2 regions of the Paenibacillus sp. FSL H8-0175 genome follow, and region 2 is predicted to be linked to the other one. Evidence: riboswitches for the same ligand, from Rfam matches in the RefSeq annotation. Region 2 holds a riboswitch; the other holds the start of a gene.
What was found. A riboswitch is a leader RNA that binds a small molecule or an ion and turns the genes downstream of it on or off. The one in region 2 is predicted to bind S-adenosylmethionine.

Region 1: another riboswitch for S-adenosylmethionine. It lies ahead of metA (homoserine O-succinyltransferase); the one in region 2 lies ahead of MHH46_RS26745 (methionine ABC transporter ATP-binding protein).

What each region holds. Positions count from the first base shown of each region.
Region 1 is NZ_CP150299.1:1,988,964-1,999,251, reverse strand. Features, by position in the region: gene mqnC (cyclic dehypoxanthinyl futalosine synthase) at 1-779, opposite strand, end outside; gene MHH46_RS08545 (PLP-dependent transferase) at 1,406-2,578, opposite strand; gene metA (homoserine O-succinyltransferase) at 2,615-3,535, opposite strand; SAM riboswitch class I at 3,651-3,780, opposite strand; gene corA (magnesium/cobalt transporter CorA) at 4,177-5,112, shown strand; gene MHH46_RS08530 (HRDC domain-containing protein) at 5,199-6,215, opposite strand; gene MHH46_RS08525 (ROK family protein) at 6,426-7,307, opposite strand; gene MHH46_RS08520 (5'-3' exonuclease H3TH domain-containing protein) at 7,471-8,370, opposite strand; gene MHH46_RS08515 (arsenate reductase family protein) at 8,431-8,796, opposite strand; gene MHH46_RS08510 (RluA family pseudouridine synthase) at 8,990-9,976, opposite strand; gene MHH46_RS08505 (cob(I)yrinic acid a,c-diamide adenosyltransferase) at 9,978-10,288, opposite strand, start outside.
Region 2 is NZ_CP150299.1:6,024,822-6,035,109, forward strand. Features, by position in the region: gene mqnE (aminofutalosine synthase MqnE) at 1-570, shown strand, start outside; gene MHH46_RS26720 (NAD(P)/FAD-dependent oxidoreductase) at 622-1,683, shown strand; gene MHH46_RS26725 (YuzB family protein) at 2,093-2,347, opposite strand; gene MHH46_RS26730 (NifU family protein) at 2,429-2,677, shown strand; gene MHH46_RS26735 (MetQ/NlpA family ABC transporter substrate-binding protein) at 2,836-3,702, opposite strand; gene MHH46_RS26740 (methionine ABC transporter permease) at 3,760-4,389, opposite strand; gene MHH46_RS26745 (methionine ABC transporter ATP-binding protein) at 4,419-5,435, opposite strand; SAM riboswitch class I at 5,538-5,673, opposite strand; gene MHH46_RS26750 (Cthe_2314 family HEPN domain-containing protein) at 5,776-6,510, opposite strand; gene MHH46_RS26755 (COX15/CtaA family protein) at 6,666-7,658, opposite strand; gene MHH46_RS26760 (thioredoxin family protein) at 7,751-8,095, opposite strand; gene MHH46_RS26765 (polysaccharide biosynthesis protein) at 8,174-9,799, opposite strand; gene MHH46_RS26770 (DUF456 domain-containing protein) at 9,826-10,288, opposite strand, start outside.

The DNA of each region.
Region 1 (10,288 bases), 3.1 Mb from region 2:
GGCTGGAATGTCCATGAGATAAAGGCCAAGAAACCTTCAGAATCATATTTGTTGGCAATACACTCATCCTGAGCCTCACGTACACGTAGTAAGTGCAAAGCTCGTTCTTCCATACTTTCTCCAAGCCCAATCACCATTGTAGCTGTTGTATTCATACCCACTTTATGTGCTGTCTGCATTACATCCATCCACTCGCGCCACGAGCCTTTTAGCCGGCTGATTTTGCGGCGTGTACGGTCATCAAGAATTTCTGCGCCTCCGCCTGGCAAGGAATCCAGACCCGCAGCATGAATTTCACGAACCACTTGTTCCAGTGGTAATCCTGATACTTCTTTCATCTTCATAATCTCCGCAGGAGAGAAGGAGTGCATTGTAATCTCAGGGAAACGTTGCTTAATTCCGCGCAGTATATCTGTATAGTAGCTAAATGGAAGGTTAGGATTAGTTCCACCTTGCATAAGAATTTCTGTACCATTAACAGCAATCGTTTCAGCAATTTTTTGATAAATCGTTTCATCTGGCAGCACATAGCCTTCATCCGAGCCTGGTCTGCGGTAAAAAGCGCAAAAACGGCAGTACACATCACATACATTCGTATAGTTAATATTACGGCCAATTACAAATGTGGCTAACGGGTCCGGATGCCAGCGTTCCATAATAGTGTTTGCAGCAGCACCCATTTTCTCAATTTCGTTGCTCTCGAATAGTCGGATGGTATCTTCCAATTGGAGACGGTCACCCCGCAGGGCTTTATCCAAAATAAGATCTATCGCACTCATCGTTCGCATCCTCCTTTTAAACCCTTAGGGATATGGTAGATTCACAAAATCACAAGAAAAATAACGTTGTCGTCCTTTAGAGATAACAACCGTTTCTCGTAGTAACATAAGGATAAAGTACAGTATGTAACTTATACCTTATATTTTAATAAATGAACAGTTCATTTCCTCATCGTATCACAATCTGAACAGCTTGAAAAACTTTTTACTTTCTTAGCAAGATACCATCCAGCAGAAAGAGTCCTTACATTGCTGCCTGCACCCGGTGAATCAAAATTCCTTGAGGCTGCCGGACACAGATGACGTTATTAGTTACTATTTAGCCTTTGGAGCATAGTTCTGGACTCCAGCGACGCTATTCCTTGACAAGAGACTCATGAAGGCTAGTTTTTAGCGCAATAGCTGCTGTGGAGTCCGTTAACATTCCAAATGTGTAATAATGCTGTGTCTAAGGTCAGCTGTGTCCAATAGCAAAAAGTCCAAAAAGAAGAGCTATCCCAGCAGCCAATTCCCGGCTTATGAGACAGCTCTATTTCATCCTGCGTCCAACACCAGCTCTAAATCAACGGTGAGATAGCTCCTCGATATTTCCCAGCATTCGGTGCCGATCTGGGTTGCCGTTACTTTTACTTCGTTTCGATTTCCGCACGCGCAGCCTCTAAAGCTTGACCAAGATCAGCAATTAGATCCTCCGCATGTTCAATGCCGACCGAGAAGCGCAGCAATCGATCATCTACACCCACCGCATTCCGAATTTCCACAGGAATATCCGCATGCGTCTGTACTGCAGGATAGGTCATTAGCGATTCAACCCCGCCGAGGCTCTCCGCGAAGGCAATAAGCCGGATATGACGAAGCAGAGGTTCTACGTATCTGGCATCTTTTAATTTGAAAGAAAAAATTCCGGTATTGCCCGAGGACTGGCGATTCTGGATTTCATATCCCGGATGATCCGGCAGACCTGGATGGAACACTTCCGCAATCGCCGGATGCCCTTGTAGATAGCGGGCAATTGCTAGCGCATTACTCTCGTGCCGTTCCATACGCAGGGCCAGTGTCTTCATGCCTCTCATCAGCTGATAACTGTCTGTTGGCCCAAGCACAGCGCCAATAGAGTTATGTAGAATCGCTATTTCAGCGGATAATTCAGCCCCTTTAGATACAATAAGACCAGCAAGTACATCATTGTGTCCGCCCAAATATTTGGTAGCACTATGGACTACAATGTCTGCACCTAATTCCAGAGGACGCTGGAAAAATGGAGTCAGCAGTGTATTGTCTACAATTGTGAGCAGCCCATGATGACGGGCCCAAGTAGCTACTGCTGCAATATCCGTAACCATCATCAAAGGATTCGTTGGCGTTTCAATAAATATCGCCTTCGTATTTGGAAGGCGTGAAGCCTCAAGCGCATCCAAATCATTCGTATCTACATAGGAAGCAGTGATGCCAAACTTGGACATAATTCGTTCCAACAAACGATAGGTCCCTCCGTAAAGATCCAGCGAAACGATCAAGTGATCGCCTTGCCCAAACAGGGTAAATATGGTTTGAATAGCTGCCATCCCAGAACTACAGGCAAAACCTGCATCACCAGACTCCAATTCCGCAGCCGCATTCTCTAGTACGGAACGGGTTGGACTTTTGGTACGGCTATAATCGAAACCTGTGCTCTGCCCAAGCTTCGGGTGACGGAATGCCGTAGCATTATAGATAGGAAAATTAATGGCTCCGGTAGCCGGATCTTCTTGTGAACCTATTTGTGCCAGTCTACTTTCAATCCTAAGTTTGTCGTCCATGATAAATGCCTCCTAAATTGTAATGTAGCGCTGATCTTAATAAACAATCGGGTCGATATCGTAAGGTGTCTCTTGATATACATAGTAATTGAGCCAATTAGAGAATAATAAGTTGGCATGTGCACGCCACACTGCAGGAGGTGTTCGTTCTGGATCATCTTTAGGGAAATAGTGTTTCGGCAAGGCCATCTCCATGCCCCTCTCCAAATCACGATCATATTCCCATTTCAAGGATAATGGATCGTATTCGGAATGTCCGGTCACAAATATTTGTTTGCCGTCGGTCGTAGCTACTAGATACATACCAGCTTCTTCGGATTCCGCCAGAATCTGCAGATCTGGATTGCTCTCAATATCTTCGCGGGAGACATCGGTATGACGGGAATGCGGTACATGGAATACCTCGTCAAAGCCGCGCAGCAATTTAATGTTATTTTGATTAATCGTATGGGAGAATACTCCAAAACATTTTTCAGGCAAAGCTACTTTACGAACACCAAAATGATGATACAACCCTGCCTGCGCCGCCCAACAGATATGCATGGTCGAGGTCACATTATCCTTGCTCCATTCAAAAATCTCTTTTAGCTCTTCCCAATAGGATACTTCCTCAAACTCCATTTGCTCTACGGGTGCTCCTGTAACAATAAGACCATCCAAACGGCGGTGGCTGATCTCGTCAAAAGTTTTGTAAAAGCTTCTCAAATGCTCAGCAGAAGTATTCTTAGAAGTATGTGAGCGTGGATGCAGCAAGGTAACGTCAACTTGTAGCGGTGAATTTCCTATTAAACGCAGCAATTGAGTCTCCGTCGTTTCTTTAGTCGGCATGAGATTCAGAATAGCAATCCTTAGTGGACGGATATCCTGATGGAAAGCCAAACTATCATCCATCACAAAAATATTTTCACCGGATAGTATTTCTTTTGCTGGTAAACTGTCGGGAATTTTAATTGGCATTGTCTTTCCACTCCTTAACTGTATTTAGGTTATGTTGTCACATCGCGGCTTTCTGAACAATAAAAAGACCTTTCTCGGAAAACGAGAAAGGTCATATCTACAGTCATATGCGCCTCTCTCATCTGCCAGAAACTTTTGGACGAGGTTTAGTCGTCAGCAAAGTTCCGCAAGAATTAGCACCGTGCGTTCACACGCCGGTTGCCGGGTTTCATAGGGCTAGTCCCTCCACCTGCTCTTGATAAGATTTAGCTGTATTCAATTAAATTTCTTTAAAATTTACTTTAAATCATGAACCTCCTTTTCGTCAAGTCCATACAATGCTGAAGTAGCCTCAAAGTAACAATAAATTTGCTTGAAAGAGGCATACTCCGTTGTTATACTAGACAAGTATTTCATACCTGAACGAAAAGAAGAGGTGAGAAGAAGAATGGAAGGCGACCCGAGCTCGCAATTAAGTGTACAGAATGAGCAACCACACAGGATAATCATCAGCTTGCCGGCGGCGGGAGCAGTTCTTCTTCATGCCCTCGAATCGTCATTCGGCCTCTTGTATTGATTGTAACGCCGGCCAAGCTGATTTTTTCTCTGTGCTTAATTAGCAGTCCCTGGTGAAGACCCGGGGATAGAAGGAGTGGAATCAGATGAAAATCCGGCTGGTGAATGCAGGGGTTTTTACACCTATTGATGAAATTGATGAAACATTGACACCCCCAACAGAAGGGTTCTATTGGATTGATGCAGATGTGGAGGATTTGGAGCTGCTTCAGCCCCTGTTCAACCTGCATGATCTCGCTGTTGAGGATTGCCTTAGTGAAGAGGATCAACGTCCAAAGATCGAAATATACGAAAGTCATTACTTTATTGTTGTAAACAGCATCCGCTTTGATGATGAGGAAATCTTCCTGCGGGCGCTCAATATATTCTTGGGCAGACATTATATTATTACTGTAACGAAACAAAAGATTCACGAGCTACGCGTCCTGAAGCCCATGTTATGGGAACAAGAGGTTAGCGAACCCGACCAATTCCTTTACCTGCTTATCGACCTTGTCGTAGATAATTATTTCTCCGTAGGTGACCGAATTGAAGCCCGGATTGAGAAGCTTGAAGAGGATATCCTAATGCATACCAAGAAATCTCATCTGAGTGAGATTATCGGTCTGCGAAGTGAGATCTTATGGTTAAAGAAGATGCTGGGACCACAGAAAGAGGTTATCAATACCCTGAATAAAAAAGACCTCCGTCTGATTGATGATCAGCTGCAGAAATACTTTAGCGACATTTATGAAAATGCAGTTAAAATATCCGAAACCTTTGAGACGTACCGCGATCTCATGGGCAACTTACGTGAGGCCTACCAATCCAGTATCGCCAACCGCGCCAATGAAATTATGAGAGTATTTACCGCGATTACAACGATATTCATGCCTTTGACCGTAATTACCGGAATCTATGGGATGAACTTTGATCATATGCCGGAATTGCATACGAAATACGGTTATTTTGCCGTTATAGGTCTAATGTTGACGTTAGGCTGTGGGATGCTGTATGTATTCCGCAAGAAAGAATGGCTATGAAAATAAACGGACGAATAGGCAAGACGAAGGCCCTTTAACCCTATGGTGTAAGGAAGCCTTCGTCTTTTTGATATGATAAAAAGCTACTAGAAACTGGTCGCCATGCCCACTTTAGGAGCTTGCTCCCGCCGGAAACGAATGCGGATCAGCCGCAGACGTTCATAATAGCTATCCAGCCCTTCTGCTGCTGAAAAATCCTCCCCATACACCTTATGCAGCACTGGCTTTAGAAAAAGATCTCCTACCTCTGCATAGGCATTCCATATCGCCTCCTGCTCATTCTGCGGCACATTTTTCAGTTCTACCTCGATCAGTTTCTCCACGCAATAACCTTCTCTTTCCAGCTCCTCTACCGTCTCAATCAGTTCGCGACGGTTCACTCCACTGTTCACCTTAAGCTGTTCTAACCCTAACCCATTCTCGATCCCTTGCAGCAGAATTCGCCGTAATCGCAGTCTTTCTAGCTGTTTCTTATATTTGACCTCTTTCTGTTTATAGAGCCAGGATACAAAAGAATCCTCCTCAATTTCTTGGTGTACCCAATTCAAAGGAAAGGAATGTTCCCTTGCAGCCGTAGAGGTTATAGCCAACCAATCCGTGCCATATTGGGCTACCTTTCCTTCCCCTACACCAGGGATCTGCAGCAGCTCCTCTGGTGTATGCGGCAAGAAAGTGCTTATCAAACGTAACAAACGATTGCTGGCAAGAATGTAAGGGGCTTTCCGTTCACTAGAAGCTAGGCTGCGGCGCCAAGCACATAACTCCTCATATATAGCTTCGTTCCCATTATATTCACTGTAATATTGCAGCCTTAGCTGCTCCTGATTACGCCCGGTAAGGCCGTCTTCTTCATGAAATACGCCATCAATCAACGGCCGATAGCCATCCCCCATCTTCACCGCCAGCTCATGCCTGTAAACACAAAGCATTTCATTCCATGAACCACCCGCGTACCACAAATGCTCCTGTGTTTCCTCACCGCCTGAAAAATCACGCCAGCCCAGACTCCACACTCCTTCTTCCTCTCCAATCCATAGCTGAGCGAACACCTCTTGATCCACCCCAGATATTCTGGATAAGCGATTCATAAATACAATTTGCATATTCATCCCTGCCTTTCTAGTCTTCAGCAAGCACTATACCTACCGGTCTGAGCTACTTATTCGCTGATGTGAATCCCACACTGTCAGACTCGGAAAACGCAAAAAAGCACCACTCTCACGATAAACGTGAAAGAGGTGCTCCCTCATTAAATGCTATACTGTTAGATCCTACAATACCATATATTTCCTAACAGTCAATATCTTTTTATACTAGTTCCTTGCCAAAGCTAAAGTTGCCAGTCCAATCGCACCTGCAAGTCCTGCATTATCTCCAAGCTGCGGTGGCACAACATAATTATCGATGTCGGTATTGAGCGCTGGATGCTGAACATAACCCTTCAGCAGCTCCTGCAGCTTGGTACGAATTAGCGGGAACAAGTGGCTTTGCTTCATGACACCACCGCCCATTACGATTTTTTCGGGAGACAGAATCAACACGTAATTCATAAGTGCATGTGCAAGATAATGAGCTTCCATATCCCAAGCTGGATGGTCAACAGGCAGCTCGCCTGCTGGTTGTCCCCAGCGTTTGCCAATCCCCGGACCTGCGGCTAACCCTTCAAGGCAATCGCCATGATAAGGGCAGTAGCCCTCAAACGTGTCCTCTGGATGTCTGCGAACTAGAATATGCCCCATCTCAGGATGAGACAATCCATGCACCATCTGACCTCCAACTACTGCTCCCGCTCCAATGCCTGTCCCAACCGTAATATAAAGGCAGCTGTCCAGACCTTTAGCCGCTCCCCATTTACTTTCCGCAAGCGCTGCACCATTCACATCCGTATCAAAACCGATCGGCACGTTAAATTGCTCAGCCATTGTACCTACCAAATTATATTGTCCCCAGTGAGGTTTTGGTGTCGTTGTTATGTAACCATAAGTAGGGCTGTCCAGCACGGGATCAATCGGTCCAAACGATCCAATACCAAAAGCTTCTACATTCTTCCCATTAAAATAGTCAATTACGAGTCCCATCGTTTCTTCCGGTGTTGTTGTCGGAAAGCTAACTCGGTCCAGAATGGTACCGTCCTCATAACCAATTCCGCATACAAACTTCGTTCCGCCTGCTTCAATCGCTCCCAATAACTTCATAGCAACTATCTCCCTTCTCCATTAAGCAATAATCCGCCATCCAGTTTGAAAATAAAAATTAATATAAAATAAAACAATCAACAGCCCTTATTATACGTTGGATGAAGCGCTATCACAATAATAAAACTCCCTTCATGCTTTTTTGCATGAAGGGAGACTCTCCTTAACCCAGATCACCTAACTCAATCTGTACAATTCCCCGTTCGTCCTGCACCTCAGCGATCAAATGCATCAGGCTGCCAAATTCCAGTTCTTGAAATTTACGCGCGGCTGTTTCCCGTTGTAATTGCCATAAAGCTTCCGCCAGCTCACAGACCACAGGCACATCACAACGGATTTCAGCCAGCTCTCTTGATAGATGCAGCATATCAAGGTCGGCTTCAATTTTGGACCGTACACCTTTAGGGAGCAAGTGAAGATTCTCAATTACACCTTCAACTGTACCGTATTCCGTTAACAGCTTCAGCGCGGTTTTCTCACCAATCCCTTTTACACCAGGGTAATTATCACTTGTATCGCCCATAAAGCCCTTCAGGTCAATAACCTGTCTAGGGGTTAGACCTTTATCCTCAAGCAATTCTGCAAGGTCATAAACTTTATAGTTGGAGCGTCCTTTTTTCATAATGACGACCTTAACATTCTCATCAATAAGCTGCAGCATATCATGGTCACCCGTCAGAATGTAAACCTCAGAATTATCGCTGTAACAGGATGCTAGCGTACCAATGCAATCATCTGCTTCATAGCCGGCAAGACCGATGTTTGGCACACCTAGCTCAGCCACTACTTCTTTTACTAGATCAAATTGCGGAATTAATTCCAGCGGAGCTTCGATCCGGTTGGATTTGTATCCATCATATTTCTCGGTACGGAACGTTCCTTTACCCATATCCCAGCAGCATACGACATGAGAAGGCTCAAACGTACTTACTGCATCAAAAAAATACTGCAAAAATCCATATACCGCATTCGTCGGTAAACCTTCCTTTGTCTTGCGAATATATCCTCCATAAGAGGTCGCATAAAAGGCCCGGAACAGCAGAGCCATTCCATCTACAAGCATTACCCGGCCCGTTGTATCTGTTCTCACTTATAAACCTCTCCCTTGATCGTTGTATTGATATTAAACATTAGCCCAAGTATCGGCATATTGGTCTTCTTTGAATCCCACCGTAACTTTAACTCCATCGGTGACAATCGGGCGTTTGATCAGCATCCCGTGCCTTGAGAGCAGCTCTAACTTCTCCTGTTCCGTAAGCTGGGGCAGCTTGTCCTTCAGACCTAATGATTTATATACTTCACCGCTTGTATTAAAAAACTTCTTCAGCTCAAGGCCGCTGTTCGCGAGCAGCTCACGCAGCTCGTCCACCGTAGGTGGCTGCTCTGCGATGTGCTGAAGCTCCAGCTCATGACCTTGTCCCTGCAACCATTTCACTGCGCTGCGGCAGGTGCTGCATTTGGGATATTGATATACTTTTAATTTGCTCATGCTGTGCTCCTTTAATAATCGGCTAATAATATCGTAACTATGGGGAATGTTTGGACTTTCGGCCGCTGTTGTCTACAGATTTCTTCAATTTTACCGTTAAACACGTTTAAAATCCGCAGACAAAGGCGGTCGCTATCGCTCCTACAGTTCCAATCTTCCCCTTCGCCACACCATCGCCTGAATCATAATTTTATCACAAATCCACTGTCGGACCTTGCTCCAATATTTTCTCCAAGGCTGCCATGTCAGGTGGCAACGGGGCTTCGAAAATCATTTCTTGCAGAAGCACCGGGTGCTTGAACGTCAGACGGACTGCGTGCAGCGCCTGACGCGGTATGGAAGCATCGAGTGCTGCAACGGTCTCCAATTGCTCGCTTTGAGTTGAAGTCAATTCTGGTAGATTGTACAGCTCATGACGGTACATGCTGTCCCCAATCAGCGGACAGCCGATTGAGGTCATATGGACCCGAATCTGATGCGTACGCCCACTCTCCAGCTTTAGTTCAACTCTAGAGCCAGCTGAATACACCTGCTTAACCTCATATCGGGTTAGGGAAGGATATCCATCCGGTGTCACGATACGCCGATGTGGCTCCTCAGGATCACGATCGATAGGGCCGTCGATATCGCCGGATAACTCCGCAGGAACCCCGTGAACAAATGCAGCGTAACGCTTATCCACAGTACCGGCGATCATCTGCTCGGAAATATGCTGATGGCTGTAAGGATTTTTGGCGATCACTAACACACCGGAGGTCTCCTGATCCAGACGGTGAACAGGCCGGAAACGGAAGCGTTCATTCTTCTGTGCCCAATAATAAACCACACCATTGGCAAGCGTGTCGGTGTAATGTCCATGGGTGGGATGAACTATAATTCCCGCTGCCTTGTTAACCACTAGCAGATGTTCATCTTCAAATAAAATCTCAAATGGAATCGGCTGCGGCAAAATATCATCCGAAGTCTCCGTTTCCATGCGAATCTGCACGGTATCTCCTGCCTTTACATGCACACTAATGTATACACGTTCACCGTTTAATGTAATGCCTTGCTCCGTCTGCTTCAGGCGAGAGAGCAGCTTGCGTGAGACATCCATCCGTTTGTGCAGGATGGTCTTCAGCAGGAAGTCATCTTCTTCAGGCGGTATGATATAAGTAATGGGTGAATAATAGCTTGTCATATTAGTCTCGGAACACCTTTTTACTGCGGATGTATTCTACATCAGTAATCCCTGACCGTGTATTAGCCGTTCTAGCCAAAGCAAAAAAATAATCCGACAATCGATTGAGATAAATCACCGCTTCTGGGTTAATGTCCGCAGTTCGCCCTAAGGTAACCGCCCGGCGTTCTGCACGACGGCAAACCGTGCGGCATACATGTAGAACCGAAGCCAGCTGACTACCTCCTGGCAGGATAAATTTCTCAAGTGGCGGATTCTCCTCTTGTAGAGTATCTATCCAGCCTTCCAGCCGCTGAGCCATCTCACTTGTCA
Region 2 (10,288 bases):
ACCGGTGGTGGTGCAGAAATATTATCCGACCAATATCGTAAAAAAATGCGTGTAGACAAAGCTAATGTGGAAGAATATCTGGAAGTCCATCGGACAGCACATCAGCTTGGGATGAAGACCCATACCACTATGCTGTACGGCTCCATTGAATCTCACGAAGACCGTATCCGCCATATGATGCAAATCCGTGATTTGCAGGACGAAACCAATGGCTTTATGGTATTCATTCCATTGTCCATGCAGCCTAAGAATAAAAACGCTGGCATCATGCGCCGCAACTCTGCTTATGAGGATCTGAAGACCATTGCGATCAGCAGATTGATGTTGGACAATTTCGATCACATCAAAGCGTACTTCATTAACATTGGCCCTCAGCTTACTCAAGTTGCGCTGAACTTCGGTGCATCAGACGTGCATGGCACAATTCTAAAAGAACGTATCAGCCACGCGGCTGGCGCCTTAACACCGGAAGGTCTGACTCGCGACGAATTGATCTGGCTAGTGAAAGGTGCTGGACGAATTCCTGTCGAACGTGACACTTTCTATAATGAGGTTAAGGTATACGAATAAGAAGACTACCTGAGATTTGTTATCCCATATTGGAAAGGAAGTTCGGTCAGCATGAGAACAATACTCGTTCTTGGCGGTGGCTACGGCGGCCTAGCCTTAATTCAAGAATTACTCAATAATCATCTTCCTCATGATGTTGAAATTATCTTAATTGACCGAATGCCTTATCAAGGAATCAAAACGGAATATTATGCGCTCGCCGCAGGTACCGTAACTGATTATCACCTGCGCATTCATTTTCCGGTTCACCCCCGGCTTACTGTCCGGTACGGTGAAGTGAGTTCCATTGATTTGGAGAGCAAAATAGTCAGTATGGAATCCGGTGAGATTGTATCTTATGATCTCCTAGCCATTGCTCTTGGCTGTACCGATAATTACCACAACATCCCTGGTGCTGATCAATATACCTGCAGCATCCAGACCTTTGCTGGTACTCGGGAAACCTACCGCCGTTTAAATGATGTGAAGCCTTACGGAACGATAAACATCGTAGGTGGAGGATTGAGCGGTGTTGAATTAGCCGCAGAGCTTCGGGAAAGCCGTCCAGACCTTAACATCGCTATTCTGGATCGCGGTGAACGTGTTTTGTCTGCCTTTCCGGCAAAGCTGTCACAGTACGTAGAGGAATGGTTTCATCACCATCAGGTGCAAACGCTGGGACGAATCTCTGTATCTCATGTAGAGAAGGATTCGATTTTTAACGGTACCGAGGAAATCCTTTCAGATGTGACAGTATGGACCGCAGGGATTCAACCTGTAAAAGTAGTTCAAGATTTGAATGTGTCGAAGGACCGCGGTGGACGGATTATGCTGGATGAGTATTATCGTATACCGGATTATCCTGAGGTATATGTGATTGGTGACTGTGCCAGTCTGCCATTCGCACCAAGCGCACAAGCCGCTGGAGCACAGGGTGAGCAGGTAGCTCAGGTTATCCAAGCGACCTGGCGCGGTGAGACTCCTAAGCTTCATCCTATTCGCCTGAAGGGTACTTTAGGGTCACTAGGAAAAAAAGCAGGATTCGGACTTATGGGACAACGCTCCGTCAAAGGACGGGTTCCCCGCATCCTCAAGAGCGGAGTGCTCTGGATGTCGAAACGCACTTTAGGATAAGCCTATAATGGTTCATAAGTATTAAAGGAAGCTACTCTCAGATAAACACGAGAGTAGCTTCCTTACGTTATTGGTGCGTATACCCTTCGGACTCAGATGACCTTATTCGCAAATTTTCAGCCTTTGAAGGAGAGTTTCGGACTCCAGTGAAGTTATTGCTTATAATGAGGTTCATTTATGCTGTTTTTCAGGTGAATAGTGACTATGGGGTCCGATAGCAATCCAAATGTAGGAAAACACTCAATATAAGGTCGCCTGAGTCCGGTGGCACCTTCACGGTAGCCCCTGCACTCTCCAATATATTGCCTAATCGATCAAATTGGTGGATTTTGTTCAAGTAAGGTTCCAAAAAGAGGGAGCACTCCATAATTTAGATTATGGAGTGCTCCCTCTTTTTTTCTCGAGAAATTTAGTCAAGATCTATATTAAACCAAGCCTCAAGCTCTTTGATCTTGGCCTCAATTTTCTCTTCGAGCTCTGCAACAGTGTCTGCTGCAATAATGTCACCTTCAACCATGGCGAAAGGCATTAAATAACACTCTCCACAATTGTTCAGACATCCGTATTCAATAACATCATAATCTGGATTTTCCTCCAGCTTATGCATTAGCTTGTCTGTTCCGTGACCCATGTTGCTGGAACAAAATTCAATAATTGGTCTCATGATAATCTCCCTATTCCGCCTAACCATTTTATTTTTTAACTTTTTGTACTATAATGAACTTACGAAAGGAGTGATTGAGAAATGAGTGAGAATGCACAAAGCACCGAAATGTATGATGAAGTACTAGAAGTGCTGGATAAGCTTCGTCCGTTCCTGCAGCGCGATGGCGGTGACGTAGAACTGGTCGATGTGGAAGACGGCATCGTTAAGTTGAAACTTATGGGTGCCTGCGGCAGCTGCCCAAGCTCCACGATCACCTTGAAAGCCGGGATTGAACGCGCCCTCCTTGAAGAAGTAGAAGGCGTTGAAGAAGTAGTTCAAGTATTCTAAATCCCGTTCAATAACCCTCCCGATTCTCCTGTATAGGAGATCGGGATTTTCTTATTATAGAGGATTTAACATTCTCTCACAACCTTAGAACATAAAACCCGCAAGCCAACTTGGCTGCGGGTTCTTGTTATGACTATAGACGAATTTAGCTTCATTCCTTAAAACGCTGGAATGATCGCACCTTCGTACTTTTCTTCAATGAAAGCTTTAGCTTCTGGAGAATTCAGGGCAGCAACCAGCTTTTTAATGGCTTCGGAATCTTTATTGTCTTGACGGGTTACCAAAATGTTAGCATAAGGGGAATCTACACCCTCGATGAACAATGCATCTTTAGTTGGCACAAGACCAGCGTCTAGTGCAAAGTTCGTGTTGATCAAAGCAAGGTCTACCTCATCCAGTTGACGTGGGAGCATAGCAGCTTCCAACTCAATGATGTCGAGATTTTTCTTGTTTTCAGTGATATCTGCTTTTGTTGCAGCAATGTTTGTATCATCTTTCAAGGTAATCAGACCATTTTTTGCAAGTAGGATTAGTGCACGGCCACCGTTAGTAGCATCGTTCGGAATGGCAACTTTTGCACCATCAGCCAACTCATCGATCGATTTGATTTTTTTGGAATAAGCTCCAAAAGGTTCAACGTGAACGGATGCAACAGAGACCAGGTCGGTTTTATTATTTTTGTTTTGGTCATCCAGATACGGTTGGTGTTGGAAAAAGTTAGCGTCTAACTCCTTCTCATCAAGCTGCACGTTAGGTTGAATATAGTCAGTGAATTCTTTGATTTCAAGTGTAATTCCATCTTTTTCAAGCAATGGAGCAATAGCCTTCAAAATTTCAGCATGAGGAACAGGTGAGGCACCAATCACCAATTTTACTGGATCTTTAGTAGGTTCACTTGTTGCTTCTGCGTTTGGTGCTGTTGTAGCAGCCGAGCTCCCAGCATTATTAGATGCATTGTTGTTACCGCAAGCCGCAAGCACCGCAACCAGTGTCAGGCTAAAAAATGTAAGTAGAACTTTTTTCATTGTAAATCCCCCTCTAATCTATATTTTGTATTGAATAAGGATATATATGGATGTACCTTATTTCCGTGTGTAATGTTTTACGAGTCGGTCACCGGCCATTTGTAGCAATTGCACCAGTACGACAATAAATATTATAGAAACAATCATAATCTCCGTCTCATAGCGGTGGTAGCCGTAACGAATCGCCAAGTCACCTAATCCGCCGCCCCCAACCATACCAGCCATTGCTGTATAGGAGACCAGTGTAACCAGTGTGATCGTAACTCCAGCGAGCAGACCTGGACGAGCTTCTGGCAAAAGAACACGCATAACGATTTGGTTCGTCGATGCTCCCATACCTTGTGCGGCTTCGATGACTCCGCGGTCTACCTCTCTTAACGACGTCTCTACCAAGCGGGCAAAAAACGGAGCTGCACCAATCACCAGAGGTGGAATCGTACCGAGTACACCAATGGAGGTTCCAACAACGGCTTTGCTGAAAGGAATTAGAGCCACCATCAAAATGATAAAGGGTACGGAACGTAGAATATTTACAAGTAATGATAAGACCGAGTAAGTTACTCTGATTACTATACTATTCGATTTCCCCCATAAATACAATAGAATTCCGAGTGGTAAACCAAGAATAATTGTGAACAATCCGGAAAAAAATATCATTTTTATAGTAGCAACCGTAGCATCCATCATTTCTTGCCAATTTAGATCTGCAAAATTCATTACGAAATCACCTCCACATCAAGGCCTTGAGCAATTAGCCTGGAGATCGTTACAGCAATCGCCTCAGCTGGCCCTTCGAACCGCACAATCATCTGTCCATAAGGCACATCTTTAATCGTTGAGATGGTACCATGTAAGATTGCAAAGCTTACACCCGTATCACGCACGACATCGGATAGTGCCGAGCCGTATGTTTTTTCTCCGAAAAAAGTAATTTTGACAGCTTTAGAGTTATCCCCGGCAGCAGCATCAAGCGCCACTCGAAGAGGTCCTTCATTCTGTGTCTCACTGCGAATGAAATCGCGTGTAACCTCATGCTGCGGCTTGAGAAATACCTCTGTAACTTTGCCTTGCTCAACAATCCCACCACCATGAATGACCGCGACACGGTCGCAGATGCTCTGGATTACATGCATTTCATGTGTGATCAGCACAATGGTCAAATGGAATCTTTTATTAATATCGAGCAGCAGCTTAAGAATGGAATCCGTTGTCTGGGGATCAAGCGCAGAAGTGGCCTCGTCACACAGCAGCACATCAGGGTCACTGGCTAGTGCCCGGGCGATGCCGACCCGCTGCTTTTGTCCTCCAGATAACTGAGAAGGAAACTTATCTTTATGTTCTTCAAGCCCAACTAGAGCGAGCAGGTCTTTGACTTTTGTATCAATAGCTGTTCTAGATGTACCTGCAAGGCGCAGTGGAAAGGCAATATTATCGTATACGGTCGCCGAAGACAGCAAATTGAAATGTTGAAAAATCATCCCAATCTTGCGCCGCTGTTCCTGCAGCTGACCTTGGTTAAGACTGGTTAGCTCAACACCGTCTACCCAGACCTCTCCTTCTGTCGGACGTTCCAACAGATTAATGCAACGGATCAATGTACTTTTCCCGGCTCCAGAGTGGCCGATGACTCCGAATATTTCACCTTTCTCGATGGACAGATTCAATCCAGAAAGTGCTGTTGCCGCATTACTCCCTTTTCCATAAACCTTTGTTATCCCTTTTAGATTAATCAACTCTCGTCGCCCCCCCTTTATACTTCACTTATTCTATACAAAAAAACCTCCAACGATCGATGCAGATCGCAAGAGGCTCTGTGGGTTTATTAAGACAATGCCTTCTCATCTGCCAACGACCGCAACCTGCGCCATTGTAGGAATTAGCACCATGACATTTGTACAACGCTTCCCGCGCTGGTTACAAATCGGTTGCCGGGCTTCATCGGGCCTATCCCTCCGCCGCTCTCGATAAGATAAAGTTATGAAATTATATTTTTTCTGAAATCGTACATACTTTAATGCAAGCATAAGTATAGTGAGTTTATCTATTTTTGTCAAAAGGAAATATATTGAACAATTACGATTTTATGCTCTTTACCTTGCTTATTTCCTTACGCAGCTGTTCATTGCTGTAGCTAAATGCCGCGATTAATGTCTTACAGTTCATTTCGAGCGATTGTTTTAAATCCTCAAGATGGCTATCCAGATCCTCGAGCTGAATTTTGTCATGCAGACCTTGGTGCCGCTGCCACAAATCATCCTGCATTTCGGAATTCATATAATGAATTTCAGCATTTCTGCGCTTGCGTAAATTCTCCAATGGATCGCGGTAGGAGTTCTTAATCTCTTCCAGTTGATCCGCTAATGCAGGATGCACATTCAATAATTGAAGCTGACGCAGCACTGTAAAGTAAGAAAAGTGCGTTTTTAATTTGGATGTTTTGAGATCATAAAAATGATTCAGTACCGTCCCAAGCTTGTCCAGAAGAGAGAAAACCCGGATAAAGCCATCTTTATAAAAATAAACATAACGTGCATAATCACCCTGTTCCACCGGTGTCATATCATCCATATAACCCGCAATCACTAATTTCCGGTAAAAAGCGGCCGCGAACCAACTTTGCTCCAGTTCATCCAGAGAGGAAATCAGCCCACGTGTCCAAATCTCCAGCTTGCGGTATTCATGGTCATTATCCTCATGGGCACTCATTTCCTTGCGCAGCAATGCTGCAAAAGTGGCCATATTCTCCATCGCATCAGCCAACACACCGCTGTTCTTTCGAGGCGGCTCTCCAAGTAATACCCGCAGCATATCCCAGTCCTCCTAAAGTTTTGTTCAGCGTCTGCTTCCATGGACTGCTTCGTACAAAACTCGCGACGTAAGCATCGGCCAATCAGCTCCACGATATACCGATTTCCACTTTATTATTCCGCGGGTGAAGCACCTCTATCCACGGAGGGAATGTTCTACCAAGGCGGTGGAATCATTGGGCTCGTTACATTTTTTCCAGACACGACACTACTCGCGCGATTTAGCTGCCAGACTCTTACACTCATATAACATAAGACACCAAACAAACTGGCAATCAGCAAAATATGAGCCAAAGCGGCAAATATGTACAGCCTTTCATTATCTAGAGTGTAAACCACAGCCGCCCCACTAAATACCTGCATCAAGCATAACAGCACTGCAGCTATACCCAGCGCTCTAAGCTCTGGATAATCCTTATGTTTCCAAAATGCTAAATGCCCAAGCAGCGCAGTAAGCATGAATAAGATTAAAGCCGCAATCCGATGCGTAAAAACAACACCTACACCTCCGGAAAGCTCCGGAACCCATTCTCCATTACAAAGCGGCCAACCCGTACACCCGCCTTGTGAATCCGTATGACTTACAAAGGCTCCAATATACACGACAATATATGAATAGATGGCAGTAAAACAGGTTAAATTGCGAAAAGCCTTACTTACGGGCTTCTTTTGAGCCTCCAGCTTATGATCATATTCACGTGCTTCATGCCATCTCTTGGTTCCAAGAGCCAACATCATAGCGCTTGAAAAGGCGATCAAAGAAAAACCCATATGCAACGCCATTACAGCGGCGGATTGGGATTTAATTACTGCAAGCGCTCCCATACCACCTTGAACGATGACGAATACTAAGGTCATAAATGCATATCCCAGCAAATCGCGCCGCGTACGAGCATAACGCCAAAAAGCAAACATCGAGGCAAGTGAGAATAACCCTGCCAAACCGCTAAACAAGCGATGGGTGTATTCAATCATCGAGCCTATAGTATAAGCCGGAATTAATTTTCCATGACAGAGCGGCCATTCATTTCCGCATTCCAAGCCCGATCCAGTCTTCGTCACTACCGCTCCTCCGAGTACAGCGAGGAACATGATAAGGCAAGTAAGATAACTAAGCCATTTCAACTGATTTGTCGTCAAAAATATCACCCGCAGTTTTTAGTAATGAAGAAGCAGCCAGACTTATATTTCAAAAAACCACCGCTTTGCACAAACAGGCGAAAGCGGTGGTTCCTTAGGAATTACTTTTGAAGGCTTTGATGCACTTGGACCGCTTTATCAAGGAAATTCTCAATCTCTTCACGGGATTTGCGCAATTTATTAACGAATCTAACCAATTCCCGCCCATCCGAATATGCGACGAAGCTTGGAATACCCATAATATTTTGTTCTTGACTAACATCGCCCACGGCATCAACATCTACCTCAACCAGTGTAAGGCGGTCTGCATAAGACTGCTCTACCTCTGGGATAAAAGGATCGATAAATTTGCAATCCGAGCACCAGTCAGCCTTGAAGATGGCCACTGTTAATCGAGGTGATTGAATGGCTACCTGAAATTCAGCAGGAGAACTAATTTTGTCCATGATTTACTCAGTCCCTTCTTCAATATCTGTCTATTTTCTACTCTTTAAGTGAAGCAAAATGCAGTGTAGAAGTCAAACCTATTCTCTCATACGAACACGTGCAGGCTGTAACTTCATCAGCGGATTCAATAATTTTTGCAGCGCCCGCGGATAACTGGAGATTTCCTGTTTAGTCAGCACGCCCAGCACAATAAGCAGTACTAGATAAATAACAACAACAGCGGCTCCTACAACAAGACAAGTGATCAGAAACGCCAAACGTGCAGGCATCAGATCTGTTAACAGAATCCCAGCCTCATTCAAGCCATAACCAATCCCGCCGGACACAAGTACCGCAATCACGAAACCGCCCCAACGCTTGCCCATAATTTCAAAAGGCACAATCGATTTCAGCATACGTAAGTTAAGCAAAGTAATGACCACGAAACAAAGTGCTGTTGCACCGATGATTCCGTAGATGCCAAATACCTTACTAAGTAATAAGCTTGCCACTAATTTTACAATAATACCCGCTAACACATAATACATGGAAATTCGCGATTTGCCCATACCTAACAAAATAGAGTTCGTTGTCATCATCGTAATCTGAAAGATCGTTCCTAAAGTAAGCATGGCTACGATACCACTGCCATCTAAACTACTGAATAAGAGGCCATTAACTGAATATGCAGCAACTACGAGTGATAGAACAATCGGTGCTCCTGTTAAAATAGAGATACGAAGTGCTAACGTCACTTGCCCTTTTAGATGTTTTTCATCCCGACGGGCATATGCAGCTGAAATAATTGGTATTAGTGAAGTGCTCAGTGCTATAGAAAGAACCGGCGGAATCCCGGCGACACTCTGTGCCCGACTCCCGAAAATACCCAAAGCACGTGTGGCATCAGCTACACCAACTTGTCCACTCAGTAACGGTACAATTAAAGATGTATCAATAAAGTTCACTACTGGAACCGTAACTGAAGATAGAACGATAGGAATGGATAATTTAAATATATCCTTATAAATTCCAAATAGAGGAAGCTTTGCTTCATTCGTTTCGTATAACGCAGTTTGCCCCTCACTACGCCGTAATTTCATAGCGTAATAGAGCATTACACCAAAAGCACCAACACTACCAAATACACTACCGAATGATGCTCCAGCAGCCATCCAAGTGTTGTCGTACCCTTTTTGTAACAATACAAATGCCAGAAGAACAGCTGTAGATACCCTCGCGATCTGCTCCACAATTTGAGAGATGCCACCAGCCATCATATTATTCCGCCCTTGAAAGTACCCACGCATCATTGCTATAGAAGGGAAGAGTAGGAGTGCCGGAGCTATGGCCCGGATCGCCAAAGTACTTTCAGGAACTTTTGCATATTCTGCATAATAAGGAGCACCTATGTATAACAATGCGCTCATAATTACGCCAACTACAACACCAAACATTAATGCCGCCCGATACACCTGTTGAGCTTCATTTGGCCTATTCAGTGCATAACGCTCAGATACCATTTTACTTAATGTACTTGGAATCCCTGCTGTAGCCAGCGGTAATAACATCAAATAAACTGTGTTTGCCTGCGTAAATGAAGCATTACCAACATCATTAAATAAATGCTCCAGCGGCACCCGCTGGACAAGCCCGAGTACCCTTGCCACCAAAGCTGCAGCAGCAAGGATAAGCGTGCCTTTAACAAAAGACTCTTTCTTGGACAAACTCTTTCCCCTTCTTCACTGTTAAATTAAAACCGGGCGACCCATATAAAAAAGAGGACGACCATAATTACCTGCAACACGATTTTGACCAAGGTGCTGCTAAATAAGCCGAGTATGGAGCCAACACTTACCTTAGCAGCTTTAGACGGGGAAGATCCCACAATCAATTCTCCAATAAAAGCCCCTAGAAATGGTCCAATGATAAGACCAAAAGCTGGAATAACAAAAGGTCCCAAGATCAGCCCGATCGTGCTCCCGATAATCGATGAACGTGAGCCGCCAAATTTTTTGACACCCCACGCTCCTACAACATAATCAGCAACAAAAAGAACTACAACGATCAGTGTTTGAATAATCCAGAACCAAACCCCAAAGGGCTCAAAAGAAAAGAACCAGCCGTATACAAAAAAGGCAAGATAGATCGCTAACGCACCCGGCAGTATAGGATACACAGCCCCTGCCAATCCTACAGCAAACAAAACAATGATA